DNA from 4 places in the Citrobacter sp. CFNIH10 genome. Region 4 is predicted to be linked to each of the others. Evidence: predicted binding sites of a transcription regulator. Region 4 holds the regulator's gene; each other region holds the start of a gene.

What was found. The regulator PhoB, encoded in region 4, activates phosphate uptake and scavenging genes when phosphate is short. The targets are predictions, from matches to a motif close to CTGTCATAAAACTGNCNNAT.
Region 1: kdgR (DNA-binding transcriptional regulator KdgR) is a predicted target of PhoB. The motif match lies at 2,517-2,536, and genes of this name have one in related genera.
Region 2: pstS (phosphate ABC transporter substrate-binding protein PstS) is a predicted target of PhoB. The motif match lies at 2,530-2,549, and genes of this name have one in related genera.
Region 3: phnC (phosphonate ABC transporter ATP-binding protein) is a predicted target of PhoB. The motif match lies at 2,697-2,716, and genes of this name have one in related genera.

What each region holds. Positions count from the first base shown of each region.
Region 1 covers NZ_CP026216.1:4,198,228-4,203,074, forward strand. Annotated here, with positions in the region: gene C2U53_RS24210 (YebO family protein) at 617-904, opposite strand; gene mgrB (PhoP/PhoQ regulator MgrB) at 979-1,122, opposite strand; gene C2U53_RS24220 (YobH family protein) at 1,283-1,522, shown strand; gene kdgR (DNA-binding transcriptional regulator KdgR) at 1,634-2,425, opposite strand; gene C2U53_RS24230 (MFS transporter) at 2,602-3,975, shown strand; gene htpX (protease HtpX) at 4,020-4,847, opposite strand, start outside.
Region 2 covers NZ_CP026216.1:1,320,545-1,325,391, forward strand. Annotated here, with positions in the region: gene pstA (phosphate ABC transporter permease PstA) at 1-250, opposite strand, end outside; gene pstC (phosphate ABC transporter permease PstC) at 250-1,209, opposite strand; gene pstS (phosphate ABC transporter substrate-binding protein PstS) at 1,402-2,442, opposite strand; gene glmS (glutamine--fructose-6-phosphate transaminase (isomerizing)) at 2,761-4,590, opposite strand; gene glmU (bifunctional UDP-N-acetylglucosamine diphosphorylase/glucosamine-1-phosphate N-acetyltransferase GlmU) at 4,828-4,847, opposite strand, start outside.
Region 3 covers NZ_CP026216.1:1,799,862-1,804,708, forward strand. Annotated here, with positions in the region: gene phnE (phosphonate ABC transporter, permease protein PhnE) at 1-559, opposite strand, end outside; gene phnD (phosphonate ABC transporter substrate-binding protein) at 656-1,672, opposite strand; gene phnC (phosphonate ABC transporter ATP-binding protein) at 1,821-2,609, opposite strand; gene yjdN (VOC family metalloprotein YjdN) at 2,742-3,188, opposite strand; gene C2U53_RS12135 (zinc ribbon domain-containing protein YjdM) at 3,270-3,605, opposite strand; gene crfC (clamp-binding protein CrfC) at 4,134-4,847, shown strand, end outside.
Region 4 covers NZ_CP026216.1:2,507,102-2,511,948, forward strand. Annotated here, with positions in the region: gene sbcC (exonuclease subunit SbcC) at 1-948, opposite strand, end outside; gene sbcD (exonuclease subunit SbcD) at 945-2,147, opposite strand; gene phoB (phosphate response regulator transcription factor PhoB) at 2,344-3,033, shown strand; gene phoR (phosphate regulon sensor histidine kinase PhoR) at 3,075-4,370, shown strand; gene brnQ (branched-chain amino acid transporter carrier protein BrnQ) at 4,777-4,847, shown strand, end outside.

The DNA.
Region 1 (4,847 bases), 1.7 Mb from region 4:
CATACAACGTTAATTATGGCAAGCCATTTTTAAACGTGTCTCGATCGGTCGCACAAATCTCGCCAGTCGATACAGAGTATCTGCACAGTTATGCGTCAATCCTCAAGCCGATATATTCCCGCGCGCTCGCTGAGCCCTTACCAGACCCGCAGCGCGGCGGGATCTTTTCAACCATAGCTCAATAATTTCGCGACTTCCAGATCGTTGCGATGTCAAAACGTAGCAATCTGCGGTTATCACAAATTCTGCTTTGTTATGCATAATTTGTTTCAACGCAAAATGGCCCGATATCATAATAACGCCACATTTCGCTCCATCTTGATATCTACTGTTCTTATGCACCCATTTAATGAAAGAATGATGACAATGCACAAAAATAGTGAAAGAAACGTTTCGCTTATTATAAAGCCGATCATTCTCACAAAACGGGGAAGATCACATTATTAACGTATGGAAAAATATAATTACGTGTGTGCTTGCAATAACTCGCACAATGACACAAGAAGGAACGGATATAGCGAAGCGGCATGCGACTGCACTAATAGGGTGCAGGATAACAAACCAGGAAGGAAAGACTGGCGAGACGCCAGCCCCTTCGCTTCCTGTTACACGAGGATTAACGTTCTGCGACCAGACGGATGATATCCTCATCCTCTTGCGGGTCATTAGCCTTAGGCGATGCCTCTGCCACTTTTTCCGGCTCGTTCGCTTCACAGAGACGACGCAATAGTGCATTTTGTCGCTTCTGCTGGTCTAACAACGCTTCAAGCAGCTCAATCTGCTCATTGGTTCGCGAGCTCGCACGGTTGATAAAGAACCACAGCACCAGCCCAACAACCAGAACCCCCACCGATACAATCAACGACGCAAAATTAAGCACGCCGGAATTCAGGACTTCGTTCATTTCACCACCTCAATGTAGACGCGCCATTTTACCACCGCGCCACAGGAAGGAAATCAACGGATGAAAAAATGATCTCACCAGGGGATAAATTTATTGATGGCGCAAATTCCGCTGAAAAATTGTACATCCTGGTCACTCATGATGTTGAACACCTGGGCCCACAGCAGCAGACACACAAGCACTACCACCACCAGAATTATCCATCGAAACTTTTTCACTCCACTCTCCGCATCAACATCTTATGCCACCAAATTATCATGCGTATCTTAAACCAGGACTAACTACAGCAGACATTCGTGATTTTTTAAGAATCATTTACTTGTATCAATGAGCGTAAGCGCTAAGCTCAATCTAACTTATAGAAGAAAAGAGGTCATAATGCGTTTGATTATTCGCGCTATCGTGTTGTTTGCGCTTGTATGGATTGGATTATTACTCAGTGGGTATGGTGTGCTGATAGGCAGTCAGGAGAATGCTGCCGGGCTGGGGTTGCAATGCAAGTATCTCACCGCGCGAGGAACCGCCACCGCGCAATATGTTCATACCGATAGCGGTATCATCGGATTAACGGATTGTCCGATATTGCGTAAGAGTACCGTGGTCGTCGATAACGGTTAATATCCCGTCGTCGTGAATCGCGCCTGGCGTATTGCTTAAGCAGAATGTCACAGGATTAAAGCGGCCGGCAAAAATGCCGGCCGTTTCTTTACTATCGACAGCATGACATCGTCAGAACGGATAATCGTTGTAACCCATTTGCTCAGAGATTTTACGCGCCGCGGTATGCAGCATCGAAACGTAGTCATGCAGTTTTTCTTCAGAAAAACGCAGCGTGGGGAAGGAGATACTCAGACCAGCAATCACGACGCCGAAACGATCGAATACCGGTACGCCAATGCAGCGTAAACCTTCTTCTTGTTCTTCGTTATCTTCGCCATAACCCTGTTCGCGGACTTTATCCAGCACCGGCAGCAATGCTTCCGTGGTGGTGATAGTGCGCCCGGTACTGCGCTTGTACTCAACGCCGTCCAGAATCTGCTTCACTTCGTCACGATCGCGCCAGGCCAGCAGCACTTTACCAATCGCGGTGCTGTAAAGCGGGTTGCGGCGACCCACACGCGAATACATGCGCAGGTTGTACATCGAATCAATCTTATGAATGTAGACGATGCTGTCTTCGTCCAGCGCGCCGAGGTGCACCGTCTCTTTCGTCAGACGAGAGAGTTCACGCATCTGGATGTCCGCACTGCGGATAAGGTCAACATTCTGTAGCGCGCGAGCGCCCAGTTCAAACAGTTTCAGCGTCAGAGAATACTTCTCGGATTCACCTTCCTGTGACACATATCCCAATGTTTTCATGGTCTGTAAAAAGCGATAAACGGTGCTTTTTGACATCATGACGCGTTGTGATAACTCGGTAATCCCTATTTCGCGCTCTTCACCCAGCGCCTGCAGAATGCCAAAAACCTTCAGCACGGAAGATACAGAATCAGGCTGTTTATCCAGATCTGCGTTAGCCATCTATCACCTCATTACGAGTGTTTTATAAAAATCAGAACGATTTTTTATTATAATTTCATGGCCAGGCCCCCGCAATCCATCTTTGCTTACTTCGTTACAAATCTGCGATATAAAGCCTGAATATCAATGCTAAAATCACTACCCTGATCATATTCTTCGCAAAAACTATCAATCACATGAATAAATCCCAGGCCGACGGCCTGCCGCTTCCACAGCGATATGGTGCTATTTTAACCATCGTTATTGGTATTTCGATGGCCGTACTGGACGGCGCCATTGCCAACGTGGCGCTCCCCACGATAGCCACTGACTTACACGCTTCAGCCGCCAGCTCAATATGGGTCGTCAACGCCTATCAGATCGCCATTGTCGTCTCGTTACTGTCGCTGTCGTTTCTCGGCGATATGTTTGGCTATCGACGCATCTACAAATGCGGACTAGTGGTTTTTCTGCTGGCCTCACTGTTTTGCGCTCTCGCGGACTCGCTACAAATGTTGACGATGGCGCGCGTCGTTCAGGGTTTCGGCGGCGCTGCGCTGATGAGCGTCAACACGGCGTTGATTCGTCTGATTTATCCTCAGCGCCATCTGGGTCGCGGGATGGGTATCAACTCCTTTATCGTTGCCGTCTCTGCGGCCGCAGGCCCAACCATCGCGGCCGCTATCCTCTCAATTGCCTCGTGGAAATGGCTGTTTCTGATCAATGTGCCGTTAGGGATTATTGCGTTGATTCTGGCAATGCGCTTTCTGCCGCCTAATGGCTCACGCAGCAATAAACCGCGTTTTGACATCCCCAGCGCCGTGATGAATGCGCTGACGTTTGGTCTGTTGATCACCGCACTGAGTGGTTTTGCACAGGGACAACCCATGACGCTGATCGGGGCCGAAGTGGCGGCAATAATGGTGGTGGGCTATTTCTTTATCCGTCGTCAGCTTTCATTACCGGTACCATTATTGCCGGTCGACCTGCTGCGTATTCCTCTTTTTTCACTGTCGATAGGCACCTCAATCTGCTCTTTCTGCGCGCAGATGCTGGCGATGGTCTCCCTGCCCTTCTATCTGCAAACGGTACTGGGGCGGAGTGAAGTAGAAACCGGTTTGTTGCTCACCCCCTGGCCGCTGGCAACGATGGTCATGGCGCCGCTGGCCGGGTATCTGATTGAACGCGTCCATGCCGGTTTACTGGGCGCGCTGGGCCTGCTGGTGATGGCAAGTGGACTGTTTGCCCTGCTATTACTTCCTGCCGTGCCGTCCGATCTGAATATCATCTGGCCGATGATTCTCTGCGGTGCCGGGTTTGGTTTATTTCAATCCCCCAATAACCACACGATCATCACCTCTGCGCCACGTGAACGCAGCGGCGGCGCCAGCGGCATGCTGGGCACCGCCCGTCTGTTAGGACAAAGCTCAGGTGCGGCGTTGGTTGCGCTGTTGTTGAACCAGTTCGGAGATAACGGCACGCATGTTTCTTTGCTAATGGCAGGGATTCTGGCGACCGTGGCAGCGGTGGTGAGCGGTCTACGCATCACACAGCCCCGGGCACAGGCGTAAAAAAAGCGCGTCCATGGACGCGCTTTCTCTTCTTACCGACAGGCTTACTTCAGGTATTCCCCACTGCGCAGCGCTTCGATACGTTTATCCAGCGGCGGGTGAGTCATAAACAGTTCGCTCAGCGATTTACCTTTACCATTGATACAGAAGGCCATCATGCTGGATGCTTCCTGCGGTTCGTAGCTGGTTTTCAGACGCTGCAGCGCAGCAATCATCTTTTCACGGCCGACCAGTTTGGCGGACCCCGCATCAGCGTGGAATTCACGGTGACGAGAGAACCACATGGTAATGATGCTCGCCAGAATACCGAACACCAGTTCCAGTACCATTGCGACCGCAAAGTAGATCATCGGGTTGCCATTGCTGCCTTCGCCTTCATCACGGTTACCACCGAGAAAACCAGCGGCAATCTGCGCCAGAATGCGCGAGATGAAGATAACAAAGGTGTTCACAACCCCCTGGATCAGCGTCATGGTAACCATGTCACCGTTCGCGATATGGCTAATTTCGTGAGCAATAACGGCTTCAGCTTCATCCGGGCTCATGTTTTGCAGCAGACCGGTACTGACCGCAACCAGAGAGGCATCACGGCGCGCCCCGGTGGCAAACGCGTTAATGTCCGGCGCATGGTAGATAGCGACCTGCGGCATGGCGATACCGGCCTGACGCGCCTGCGTGGCGACCGTATTCATCAACCAACGCTCTCTTTCGTTACGCGGTTGCTCGATCACTTCCCCACCGACGGAGCGTAAGGCCATCCACTTTGACATCAGCAGTGAAACGAAGGAACCACCGAAACCGAACAGCAGCGCCATAATCATCAGGCCCTGAACGCTGCTCGACTGAATCCCTGTCAGGCTCAGCACCAGCCC
Region 2 (4,847 bases), 1.2 Mb from region 4:
CCAGGGCGTTCGCCAGACCGCCACCCGCAGTGTTCGGCGGCGGCGTCATTTCGGTGAACAGCGCCAGCGACATCCCGTCGATACCACGGGAAATGGTGGACATCAGGATCCAGACGAGCCAGAACAGACCAAACGCCATCGTCGCCATAGAAAGCGTCAGGGCGATGCGGTTTTTCATCCGGCGCTTAGCCTGCATTTTGCGGCGGGATTCCGCCAGTTCCGCGCTGGTTTGCATTTCAAGCGTAGCCATTAGCGTGCCCCCTCGTTCTTCGCAAGGCGCAAAATCATAAACTTAGACGCTGCCAGCACGATGAAGGTAATCACGAACAGAATCAGACCCAGTTCCATCAACGCCGCAACGTGCAGGCCAGACTCCGCTTCCGCAAATTCATTCGCCAGCGCCGAGGTGATGCTGTTACCCGGCATATACAGCGATGCGCTGTCGAGCTGGTAGGTGTTGCCGATGATGAAGGTCACCGCCATCGTTTCACCCAGTGCTCGTCCCAGACCCAGCATGATGCCGCCAATTACCCCATTTTTGGTGAACGGCAACACGATGCGCCAGATAACCTCCCAGGTGGTACAGCCGATACCGTAGGCAGACTCTTTCATCATCACCGGCGTCTGTTCAAATACATCACGCATTACAGCTGCAATGTAAGGGATGATCATGATGGCGAGGATCACGCCAGCCGCCAGAATACCGATACCAAACGCCGGGCCGGAGAACAGCGCGCCAACAAACGGAATGTTGGAAAGGATATTACCGACCGGTTCCTGAAAATAAGTGGCAAACAGTGGAGCAAAGATAAACAGGCCCCACATGCCGTAGACGATACTCGGGATCGCCGCCAGCAGTTCAATCGCAATCCCCAGCGGACGACGCAGCCAGCCTGGCGCGAGTTCGGTCAGAAACAGGGCAATGCCGAAGCTCACCGGAACGGCGATCAGCAGTGCGATAAAAGAGGTGACCAGCGTACCGTAGATCGGTACCAGCGCCCCGTAGATATCGTTTGGCGCGTCCCAGTCTTTGGTCCACAGGAAAGAGAAACCAAATTTCTCAATGCTGGGCCAGGAGGAGATGATCAGAGAGACAATAATGCCACCCAACATCAATAGCACAATCAGCGCAGCCAGTTTTACCAGCGCGCTGAAGATTTTGTCACCCTTTTTACCCGGTGGGTTAAAAGCAGGCTTGGTTGCAGCCATAAATCACTCTTTAAGTTTGGGCCAGGAAGCGCGCATTTTATCGCGCTTCCTGGCTAACGTAATGCCATACCCTAAATAATTCGAGTTGCAGCAAGGCGGCAAGCTTGTGAATCCCCAGGAGCATAGATTCACTATGTGACTGGGGTGAACAAACGCAGCCAACGCAGCTGCGGCTCGAAGTATGACAGGTATTTAGTACAGCGCTTTACCGCTGCTGTCTTTCACATTGGTCTTCCATGCTGCACGGATCTGCTCTACCACGCTGTCCGGCAGGCTGGCGTAATCCAGGTCATTAGCCTGTTTGCCGCCATTTTTGTATGCCCAGTCGAAGAATTTCAGCACTTCAGCACCCTGCTCAGGTTTCTTCTGCTCTTTATGAATCAGAATAAAGGTGGTGGAGGTAATCGGCCACGCATCATCACCTTTCTGGTTCGTCAGATCCTGTGCGAAGGATTTACTCCAGTCAGCGCCTTTCGCGGCGTTAGCGAAGTTCTCTTCAGTCGGACTAACCGGTTTACCGTCAGCAGAAACCAGCTTGGTGTATGCCAGGTTGTTCTGCTTAGCGTAAGCGTATTCAACGTAGCCGATGGAACCTGGCAGACGCTGTACGAACGCGGCGATACCGTCGTTACCCTTACCGCCCAGACCGGTTGGCCAGTTAACGGTAGAGCCAGCGCCCACTTTGGTTTTCCACTCTTCGTTCACTTTCGCCAGATAGCTGGTGAAGACGAAGGAGGTACCAGAACCATCGGCACGACGCACAACGGCGATGTTCTGAGAAGGCAGTTTCACGCCTGGGTTCAGTTTGGTGATGGCTTCATCATCCCACTTCTTGATTTTACCCAGGTAGATGTCACCCAGCGTTTTACCATCCAGCACCAGTTCGCCAGACTTCAGACCTGGGATGTTCACCGCCAGTACCACGCCGCCAATCACGGTCGGGAACTGGAACAGGCCTTCCTGATTCAGTTTTTCGTCAGACAGCGGCGCATCAGAGGCACCGAAATCAACAGTATTCGCTGTAATTTGTTTAACACCACCGGAGGAGCCGATACCCTGGTAGTTAACTTTACTACCGGTCTCTTTCTGATAAGTATCAGCCCATTTGGCATACACCGGCGCAGGAAAAGTTGCACCTGCGCCTGTCAGACTTGCTGCTGCTAATGCAGAGAAAGCGCTCATAGATAAGGTCGCGGCGACAACAGTTGCGACAGTGGTACGCATAACTTTCATAATGTCTCCTGCAAGATTTTCGTAAATCATTGTTAAGTGGCTACGATGAGCAAAATAGGACAAACAGGTGACAGTTAAATGTACGAAATATGACAGTTTTATGACAATGAAAATTTCCGTTAAATCAGAATGTTTTTTTTCCTGTTTATCATTAAGTTAACTGAAAATATGACAAAAGCTTTTCAGGAAAATTTTCTTTTTGTGACACTGAAAAAAGTAGCTGAAGATGACGATTTGTCACAGTAAAACGGCGGGGAAATTGATTAAAAACAGCACAGGAATGAAAAAAATGCCCCGCTTTCGCAGGGCATGAGCGTTTTACTCGACGGTAACTGATTTTGCTAGGTTACGCGGCTGATCCACGTCGGTACCTTTAATCAGCGCCACGTGATAAGCCAGCAGTTGCAGCGGTACGGTATAGAAGATCGGTGCAATCACCTCTTCCACATGCGGCATCTCAATGATGTGCATATTGTCGCTGCTGGCAAAACCGGCGTCCTGATCGGCGAAGACATACAGCTGACCGCCACGGGCGCGCACTTCTTCAATGTTGGACTTCAGTTTTTCCAGCAGTTCGTTGTTTGGTGCAACAACGATAACCGGCATATCGGCATCAATCAGCGCCAGCGGGCCGTGTTTCAGCTCACCTGCCGCATAGGCTTCTGCGTGTATATAGGAGATCTCTTTCAGCTTCAACGCGCCTTCGAGAGCGATCGGATACTGATCGCCACGGCCCAGGAACAGGGCATGGTGTTTGTCAGAGAAATCTTCAGCCAACGCTTCAATGCGTTTGTCCTGAGAGAGCATTTGCTCGATACGGCTCGGCAGCGCCTGCAGGCCATGAACAATATCATGCTCAATGGACGCATCCAGACCTTTCAGACGCGCCAGTTTCGCCACCAGCATCAGCAGAACGGTTAACTGAGTGGTAAAGGCTTTCGTCGACGCCACGCCGATTTCCGTGCCGGCATTGGTCATCATCGCCAAATCCGATTCACGTACCAGAGAAGACCCCGGAACGTTACAGATGGCGAGTGAACCCAGATAGCCCAGTTCTTTCGACAAACGCAGGCCTGCCAGCGTATCCGCCGTTTCACCCGACTGAGACAGCGTGATCATAAGGCTATTACGGCGTACTGCTGATTTGCGGTAGCGGAATTCAGAAGCGATTTCGACGTCGCACGGAATACCGGCCAAAGATTCAAACCAGTAGCGAGAAACCATCCCGGAGTTGTAAGACGTGCCACACGCGATGATCTGGATATGCTCAACCTGAGACAACAGCTCGTTAGCTTTTGGCCCAAGTTCGCTTAAATCCACTTCGCCGTGGCTGATGCGCCCGGTCAGAGTGTTTTTAATCGCATTCGGTTGTTCGTAAATCTCTTTCTGCATGTAGTGGCGATAGATACCTTTATCACCCGCGTCATATTGCAGATTAGATTCGATATCCTGACGCTTCACGTCCGCGCCAGTTTTATCAAAAATCGCGACGGAACGGCGAGTCACTTCCGCAATATCGCCTTCTTCCAGGAAGATAAAGCGACGGGTCACCGGCAGCAGCGCCAACTGATCGGAGGCGATAAAGTTTTCGCCCATTCCCAGACCGATAACCAGCGGGCTACCTGAACGTGCAGCCAGCAACGTATCTGGATGACGGGTATCCATGATTACCGTACCGTACGCGCCGCGCAGTTGCGGGATGGTACGCAGCACAGCATCACGCAGCGTACCGCCCTGTTTCAGCTCCCAGTGCACTAAGTGAGCAATTACTTCGGTGTCGGTTTCTGAAACGAAGGTATAGCCACGCGCTTTAAGTTCTTCACGCAGTGGTTCATGGTTTTCGATGATGCCGTTATGCACCACCACAATGTGTTCAGAAACATGCGGATGCGCGTTTGCTTCTGAAGGTTCGCCATGCGTAGCCCAACGGGTGTGAGCAATACCAGTACCGCCATGCAGCGGATGTTCTTCCGCAGCCTGAGACAGCATCTGTACTTTACCCAGACGACGCAGACGGGTCATATGACCTTCTGCATCTACCACGGCCAGACCCGCAGAGTCGTAACCACGGTATTCCAGACGACGTAAACCTTCGAGAAGGATTTCAGCTACATCACGTTGCGCGATAGCGCCAACAATTCCACACATAGTTTTTTATTCCGAATCAAGGCATTATGCCTGTCGTTGTCTTTCGACCTGTATGCCCGTATTTTCGGGCGCCCCGAGCCTTGTAGAGAGTGGGGTTATTTTTATAGGTACTGCTGGGGGGAAATATATTTTTATTTCCTCACCCGGGTTGGCCTGATGCAGGCAACGCCTTATCCGGCCAACAAAACATCACTGAACGTAGACCGGATAAGCGAAAGCGCCATCCGGCAAAAATATCTACTTTTTCTTCACCGGGC
Region 3 (4,847 bases), 710 kb from region 4:
CCTGGGGCAGTACACCGTAAAGAATTTCTTCAATTTTGTTAGCGCCAGTGGCGCGAATGCCTTCAACCGGACCGGGTTCAATGGCTTCCACCGCTTCGGACAGCAGCTTGGAGAGCACGCCGGTGGTATGGATAAACAGCGCCATGACGCCCGCAAACGGACCGAGGCCGACAGCGACCACAAATAGCATCGCAAACACCATTTCGTTAATGGCGCGGCAGGCATCCATCAGACGGCGCATCGGCTGGTAGATCCACCAGGGCACGAGGTTGTCGGCGCACATCAGGCCGAAAGGAATGGAGAGGATCACGGCCAGCGCGGTTCCCCAGACGGCGATTTGCAGGGTCACCGCCATTTCGCCGAGGTAGTCCTGCCACTGGCTAAAGTCCGGCGGAAAGAAGTCGGCGGCAAACGTCGCCATGTTGGCGGAATCCTGAATCAGCGTGAGCGGGGCCATTTCGGCGCCTTTCCACGACACGACCAGCACGGCGAGCAGAATGGCCCAACTGACGAGCGAGAACCAACTGCGCTTTGGCGGGGCAACGGTGATGGTTTGCATGTTTAGCTCCGTGCGTACGTTATTGGCGGATGGCGGCTCCGCCTTATCCGGCCTACGTTTGTAGGCCGGTAAGCGAAGCGCCACCGGGCGTCAGGTTTACTGTACCGCTTTGGTGACGCTGGTCATGGCGCTCAGCGCCGCGGTCAGACGGTCAAGATCGTCCAGTTGCGCTTTAATCGCAGAAGATTTGCTGGTCTTCTCTTCAGCGTTCAGTCCTTTGTTGTCCTTCACGCCCTGCATCTCTTTAAACAGGGCGAGCTGGCGAATCGGCACCAGTTGCAGGTCGCTGGAGGCGCGGAACGGCGCCCAACCCAGGCGTTCCAGTACGGTTTTTTCTTCCGGCGTTTTGCCGTAGTTCATGAAGAAGTCGTACACCTTGTCCTTGGTGGCTTCAGAGAGGTTCTTACGCCAGACAATCGGATCGCCTGGGATCAGCGGCGACTTCCAGATAACCTTCAGCGCTTTCAGCTTGTCCGGCGCGGACGTTTTCAGCTTATCGAGGTTCTCGGTGTTGTTGGTGGCGACATCCACCTGCTTGTTGGCGACCGCAAGGGCGTTAGTTTCATGACCGGCGTTGACGGTGCGTTTAAAGTCGCTGGCGGCGATATTGTTTTTCGCGAAGACGTAATAGCCAGGGACGAGATAGCCGGAGGTAGAGTTAGGATCGCCATTACCAAAGGTGAGATCTTTGCGTTTGGCGATCAGATCGTCGAGGTTGTTGATCGGGCTGTCCTTGTTGACGATCAGCACGCTCCAGTAACCTGGCGATCCATCGGCGGCGACGGTCTGGGCAAAGACCTGGCCGTTGGCGCGATCCACGGCTTCCATTGCTGACAGGTTACCGTACCAGGCGATGTCGACTTTATTAAAGCGCATACCCTGGATGATCCCGGCGTAGTCCGGCGCGAAGAAAGCGTTCACTTTCACGCCCAGTTTCTTCTCCATATCCTTCAGGAACGGATCCCATTGAGGTTTCAGGTTTTGCTGTGATTCGGTCGAAATAATGCCAAAGTTCAGCGCTTTTTCCTGCTCTTCGGCAAAGGCGGGACTGAGCAGAGTACTGACGCTGAACATGCTGGTAAACGCCAGCGCGGCAACGGCCTTGTAATTCATGTTTTATCCTCACGTTGTTCCAGGCTATTTCACTTGCCAGCCTGAGTTCGGGCAGTGCTAAACATCCTCACGTACTATGTGTACGCTCCGTTTTTCCGCGCTGGCCGCCTCCAGTCTGTCTGCGTCAATAACGCCTGGTCTTTTTGAATTAAGCAGCCTGCGCGTTCTGTTCGACGCGGTTCATGCTGCGGTAGAGATGGTCAAATCTTTCGTTATCAAAGAGCTGGCTGCTGCCGTCGTAGAAAACGTGTCCCTGACGCAACGCGACAATCCGTTCGCAGTAGCGCAGGGCGTAATCCACCTGATGCAGCGTGACGACGACGGTAATACCGTCGGTCTGGTTGATGTCGCGCAGGGTGTCCATCACGATGCGCGCGGATTCCGGGTCCAGTGAGGCAATCGGCTCGTCGGCGAGGATCACTTTGGCCTGCTGCATCAGCGCCCGGGCAATGGCCACGCGCTGCTGCTGACCGCCGGAGAGCGTAGAGACGCGCTGGTACGCAAAGTGCGCCATCCCGACGCGGGTCAGTGCCTGGAGCGCGCGCTGTTTCTGCGCTGCGCTAAACCAGCTAAAACAGGTGCGCCAGAACGGCGTGCTGCCGAGCGCGCCAATCAGCACGTTCTCCAGCACTGTCAGGCGATTCACCAGATTGAACTGTTGGAAGATGTAACCGGTATGCGTGCGGCTTTTGCGGATATCGCGCGCCAGTCGACCTTCGTATTGAACGGTGCGACCGAGGAGTTCGACGCGGCTACCTGCTGATTTATCGCCGGTAATCAAACCGCTCAGATGACGTAAAAGGGTGGATTTGCCGGAACCCGACGGCCCCAGCAGAGCGACCATTTCACCGGCACAGATGTTCAGATCAACCGCATGCAGCGCCTGATGCTGATTGAACGTTTTGGAGAGTTTTTCGACGCGAATGATCGTTTCCATGATGCGGCCTCTCTAAAAAAAGTGGCCCTATCGTGGCGGATCAATATGACGTTTGGGTTAAGGGGACGTTACCTGCCGATGAAGAGTTAAGGTGAGTTTGATGACAGAACGGGAGGCATGCCTCCCGTGAGGTTACTCGGTTGGCTGGGGTTGTTTGACGACGTTGATCATCCACGGTACGCCGTAGCGATCGCTGACTTTGCCAAAGCCATGCGCCCAGAAGGTTTCCTGCCAGTCCATTTCGATTTGACCCTCTGCGGCGAGATTGTCAAACCATTGCTTCCCTTCGTTGACATTTTGCGTGTCGAGGACCAGCGTGAAACCTGAATAGTGAGCGTTTCCTGTGGGAATGCTATCGCTCATCATGATGTCGCTATCGGCAATGCGCACGTTGGCATGAGCGATAGCGGTATCGGGGAATGTCATTCCGGACGGGCATCCGTCTTCGCTGTCCTGCGCCGGTTTGGGCATTTCACCGAAGCTGATTTTATAAAGGAGTTCTGCACCCAGCGTCTTTTGATAGTACGCGATGGCGTCGGCACAGTTTCCGGCAAAAGAGATGTAGGGACTTAACGACATAATCTTTACCTCAGGTAAGAGAAGCCAGTTAAGTGTAGTTATCGCAGGCCCGGTAAGCGAAGCGCCACCGGGCAATTTACATCAGTTCTTTTTCACGAATTCTGATTTCAGCTTCATCGGACCAAAGCCATCAATTTTGCAATCGATGTTGTGGTCGCCTTCCACCAGACGAATGTTTTTTACTTTCGTGCCGATTTTCAGCATTGAAGAGCTGCCTTTGACTTTCAGATCTTTCACGACGGTGACGCTGTCGCCGTCAGCCAGCAGATTGCCGTTGGCATCTTTAACGATCAGTTCGTCGCTGTCATGCGCTGGTTCTGCATCGTTCCATTCATGGGCGCATTCCGGGCAGATGTACATGCCGTTATCTTCGTAAGTGTATTCGGAGTTGCATTGTGGGCAGTGGGGTAATGACATGTCGATTTCCTCAAAAGTCAGCAAGGGCAAAAGCGCCCAAAAAATGGCAGATTGCCGAAAAAGGACGCAATTATACACAAAATCCTTAACGTTGTCGGGACTACTCTGTTTTTAAGGTAAATACCGTACTGTGACCTAACCTGTCTGCCAGACAGAAAAAAAGCGCTATTATTTTTAAGGGAAATTGCTACCGTTTGTTATTTGAGATAAGGTGACGAGAAATATTCTAACTAATTGGCTGAGCGAGTTTTACTTAGGGTTCGTTTACCTCACCTTGCCCCTTATTTCTGGTAGGTGAAATTAACCAAAATTGGCCTGGGTTTTTATAAATCTGAACTACGATTTTTTACTTTCTTATGCCACTGAGTGTTATTCAAAAAATAGCAATTAAAATAATAAATTCATTGATATCAATAGATTAATTAATAAATTCTTTTTTCCATACGTAATTATTAAAGCCGAGAATTCACTAATAAACGAAACGGCTAAATAAAAGCAATAAAAATTTGCGTTAAGGAAACATTTTTTATGTACACACAGACAATATATGAATTGAGCCAGGAAGCGGAACGCTTGCTGATGCTCTCTTTAGAGCATCTTAAGACCGTAAAAAAAATGCCAACGGCCACTCTGGAGAGCACTTCATCATTAAAGAGTGAGGACGATCTCAACGTTCAGCCCATGCATTTCAGTACCCGGGGTGTCGAGGCCCAGCAGGCCACGCTGAACAATGAGTTGCGAAAAATCTCGCGACTGGAAATGGTGCTGGCGATCGTCGGCACCATGAAAGCGGGAAAATCGACGACGATCAATGCCATTGTCGGCACGGAGGTGCTGCCCAATCGCAACCGTCCAATGACCGCGCTGCCGACACTCATTCGCCATACGCCTGGTCAGAAAGAACCGGTGCTGCATTTTTCCCACGTTGCGCCCATCGATGCGCTGATGAAGACCCTGCAAGAGAGCATGCGCGCCTGCGATCGGCAGAATCTGACGCAGGTGCTGGAAATTGATAAAGACATGAACGGCCTCATGCAGCGCATCGAAAGAGGGGAAGCGTTTGAGCGCCATTATCTTGGTGCACAGCCGATCTTTCACTGCCTGAAAAGTCTTAACGATTTGGTGCGCCTGTCGAAAGCGCTGGAGGTCGATTTTCCCTTTTCTGCCTATGCGGCGATTGAACATATTCCGGTGATTGAGGTGGAGTTTGTGCACCTGGCGGGGCTGGAGAACTATCCGGGT
Region 4 (4,847 bases):
TACTTCGTTAATCTGCTGGCGAGTACGGGAGACGGTAGCGGATTGTTCCTGAATGCGCTCCCACAATGGTCGCAACGCTCTGGCAGGCTGTGCGAGGCTGAGCGTTGCCAGCTGTGGCTGGGCGTTTTCCAGCGCTTCCTGGGCAACCTGCAGCATCTGCTGACGCTGGTTCGCGTCGGTCTGCAGTTCGTGCTGTCGCGTCAGCCAGTTCAACTGCTGCTGTCCAGTCTGCTGCTGGGCGACCAGCTGTTTTTCTTCGTCAGTGAGTGTCTGCAAACTTTCTGTCAGCGTCTGCAACGCCTCGGGGGCTAACAGCGCGACGCCGTTGGCTTGCGCCTGTAATTTTTCCAGTTCGGTGCGTGCGGTTTTGTGCTGTTCAAACACCTGGGCAGAGATCTGGCCGTAAATTTCCGTGCCGGTCAGCTCTTCCAGCAGTTCCGCACGCTCTTTCGGCTTCGCGTTGAGGAAGGCGGCGAACTGCCCCTGCGAGAGCAGCATCGAACGGGTAAATCGACCATAATCCAGACCGGTCAGTTCCGCCGTCATCTCCAGTTTGTCTTTCACTTTGTCGGCAAGGATTTTCCCGTCGGCACAGCGCGCCAGTTCAACGCGCGGAACCTGTAAATTACCGTCGGGCTGGTTGCGCGCCCGGTTCTGGCTCCAGAACGCACGATACGCTTCGCCTTTGACTTCAAACTCCACTTCCGCCAGACATTCCGCCGTATCGCGGGACATCAGATCGTTCTGCGATTGCGACACGGTATTCAGGCGTGGCGTCTCGTGGTACAGCGCCAGGCAAATCGCGTCGAGCAGAGTGGTTTTACCCGCCCCCGTAGGCCCGGTAATGGCAAACAGGCCATTGCTGGCAAAGGGCTCCACCGTGAAATCGATCTTCCATTCCCCTTTCAGCGAATTGAGGTTTTTCAGGCGCAGACTGAGAATCTTCATGCCTCATGCTCCCCGGACAGTGTCTGTAGTGTGCGGTGAAAAAGTGCTGTCAGGCGTTCGCACTGCGGCGGCTCAAGTTCTTCCAGCGCCAGACGGCGAGTAAATACCTCATCCACGCTCAGCTCGCTCAGCGTTTCCTGGCGTTCGTTACACAACATGCGTTCGCGCTGCTCCCGACTGCGTCGGACTAACAGTACCTCAACGGGCAGCGTTTCCGTCAGCGTCTGAATTTTCCGCTGCATATCATGCAGGTATTCATCGGTGGTGATTTCGATATCCAGCCAGACCGGGGGGGCCGGAGGGCTGTCACGCCACTGCTCCAGCTGTTCGGTAATGGCGGCGAAATCGCCTTTTAATATTGCCAGCGGTTGCGTAACCGGAACGATGAGTTCCTCAACGCCGGCTAACGCGCCGTCCTGGAAGTCCACCCGATGCACGTACTTGCTTTTGCCGCATTCGTCAAAGCTCAGCGCGATGGGCGAGCCGCAGTAGCGGATGTGCTCCGTACCGCCAATTTTCTGCGCCCGGTGGATGTGGCCCAGCGCGATATAATCGGCAGGCGGGAAGTTCTGCGCCGGGAAAGCATCCAGCGTACCAATATAAATGTCACGCACAGCGTCACTTTTGCTGGCGCCAACGGTGGTCAGGTGGCCGGTGGCGATAATCGGCAGGGCGAGATCGCCACGTAACGCGCAGGCGGCCTCGTATTGCTGCTGATAATAGTCGGTGATGGCACCCAGCAGATGCTGCTGTTTTTCCTGACCGGAGAGTCCCGCCTGACTGCTGACAATGTCGCGCGGGCGTAAAAACGGCACCGGGCACAGCACCGCGCCGGGCTGACCGTCGCGACGATGCAGGAGTTGCGGCGCGTGACCGGCGCTGGCCACTACCGTGGTATTGAGAAACGCCAGAATCTCACGGGATTCATTCAGCGTGGCGACGGAATCATGGTTTCCCGCTAATACCACCAGATGACAGCCCGTTTGCTGTAGGTTGACCACAAAACGGTTATAGAGCTCGCGGGCATAGCTTGGTGGTGAGCCGGTATCGAAGATATCGCCTGCCACGATGATCGCGTCCACCTGCTGCTTAACCGCCGTTTCCAGCAGCCAGTCAAGAAAAGCCTGATGTTCAGCGGCACGGCTTTTACTGTAGAAATTTTGTCCCAGATGCCAGTCAGAGGTGTGAAGGATGCGCATAACGGTTCCATGGCAAAAAAGCATAAAGGGGATTATAACCATTCGGGAGCTGTAATATCTCGTTTCTCGGGTGTCATAAATCAACAACCTAAGGTTAACGTCAGCATACATTTTCATAAATCTGTCATAAAACTGACGCATAATGGCGCCGCATTAAGACAGATGATGATAAGCAACTTATATAACAGGGCAAATCATGGCGAGACGTATTCTGGTCGTAGAAGATGAAGCTCCAATTCGCGAAATGGTCTGTTTCGTGCTTGAGCAAAATGGCTTTCAACCCGTTGAAGCTGAAGATTATGACAGTGCGGTGAACCAGCTTAATGAACCCTGGCCGGATTTGATCCTCCTTGACTGGATGTTGCCCGGCGGTTCTGGTCTACAGTTTATTAAACACCTCAAGCGTGAAGCGATGACCCGGGATATTCCGGTCATGATGTTGACCGCCAGAGGGGAAGAAGAGGATCGCGTACGCGGCCTGGAAACTGGCGCGGATGATTACATTACCAAACCGTTCTCGCCGAAAGAGCTGGTTGCCCGTATCAAAGCGGTGATGCGTAGGATCTCGCCGATGGCGGTGGAAGAGGTCATCGAGATGCAGGGGTTAAGCCTGGATCCCACATCGCACCGCGTGATGACCGGCGACAACCCACTCGACATGGGGCCGACAGAATTTAAACTCCTGCATTTCTTTATGACGCATCCCGAGCGGGTTTACAGCCGTGAACAACTGCTGAATCACGTCTGGGGCACCAATGTCTACGTTGAGGATCGCACGGTTGATGTGCATATTCGCCGTCTGCGTAAGGCGCTGGAAGCCAGCGGCCACGATCGGATGGTGCAGACGGTTCGCGGGACAGGGTATCGTTTTTCGACCCGTTTCTGAAAGGCAAGAACAAGAGCCTGGCTCTGAAGGGAGAGTGACCCGTGCTGGAACGGCTGTCATGGAAAAGGTTGGTGCTGGAGCTGATACTTTGCTGTATCCCGGCCTTCATCCTAAGTGCATTTTTTGGTTACCTGCCGTGGTTTTTACTGGCATCGGTAACAGGACTGCTTATCTGGCATTTCTGGAATTTATTACGTCTCTCATGGTGGCTGTGGGTCGACAGAAGCATGACGCCGCCGCCGGGACGAGGCAGTTGGGAACCGCTGCTGTACGGTTTGCATCAGATGCAACTGCGCAATAAAAAGCGTCGTCGCGAGCTGGGCAATCTGATTAAACGCTTTCGCAGCGGGGCGGAGTCGCTGCCCGATGCGGTGGTATTGACCACCGAAGAGGGGGGGATCTTCTGGTGTAACGGTCTGGCGCAACAGGTGCTGGGCTTACGCTGGCCGGACGATAGCGGACAGAACATCCTTAACCTGCTGCGCTACCCGGAGTTTACGCAGTACCTCAAGCAGCGGGACTTCAGTCGGCCGCTGAATCTGGTGCTTAATACTGGGCGACATCTGGAAATTCGCGTTATGCCGTATACCGATAAGCAACTGCTGATGGTGGCGCGCGACATGACCCAGATGCACCAGCTCGAAGGCGCAAGACGTAATTTCTTCGCCAACGTGAGCCACGAGCTGCGTACCCCGCTTACGGTGTTGCAGGGCTATCTTGAAATGATGCACGAGCAGACGCTGGAAGGGGCAACGCGCGAAAAAGCGCTGTTAACGATGCGCGACCAGACCTCGCGCATGGAAGGACTGGTAAAACAGTTGCTCACGCTGTCGAAAATTGAAGCCGCACCGACGCTTTTGCTCAATGAACAGGTCGATGTGCCGATGATATTGCGCATGGTCGAACGCGAGGCGCAGACGCTCAGTCAGCAGAAGCACACTTTTAGCTTTGAGGTGGATAACCAGCTGAAAGTGCTGGGGAATGAAGAACAACTGCGTAGCGCGATGTCCAACCTGGTGTATAACGCGGTGAACCATACGCCAGCGGGAACCCATATCACCGTCCGCTGGCAGACGGTACCGCACGGCGCGGAGTTTAGCGTGGAGGATAACGGACCGGGCATTGCGCCGGAACATATCCCGCGGTTAACGGAGCGATTTTATCGCGTTGATAAAGCGCGTTCGCGGCAAACGGGCGGCAGTGGACTGGGGCTGGCTATCGTCAAACACGCGGTGAATCATCATGAAAGTCGCCTGATGATCGACAGTCAACTGGGTAAAGGGACGCGCTTTAGTTTTGTGCTGCCGGAACGATTAATTGCCAAAAAAAGTGCTTAAAGTGCAATCGTAAGGTTTTCTTTCCATAAGCCAGCCAATGCTGGCTTATTTTCTTTGCGGCTAAGATAAGTCTGCTGAATTTATCAACGTCTGGTTGTTTTTTGTTCGCATGATAAGCCATGACTTTTTCTGTAGTATGGTGTTTTACACTGGTATGAGATTTGATATCACTATAATCTTCCGGTTTTTGGATCCCTCCTTGCTTTAAAACGTTATAAGCGTTTAAATTGCGCCCCAGATGCTGTCAGACTGACTGTATTCAGGCGGTAAATCGAAAAACTATTCTCTGCTTTCCAGGTTATGGGAGATATCCCTCTGGAATAGCTTAAAAAAACCGCTGTTTCTTCCCGCTGGGAAAGACACTACGTTAATTTAATCAACACCACATCCACAGGCCGTAAGCTTTATGACCCATCAGTTAAAATCGCGCGATATTATTGCGCTGGGCTTTATGACTTTTGCGCTGTTCGTCGGCGC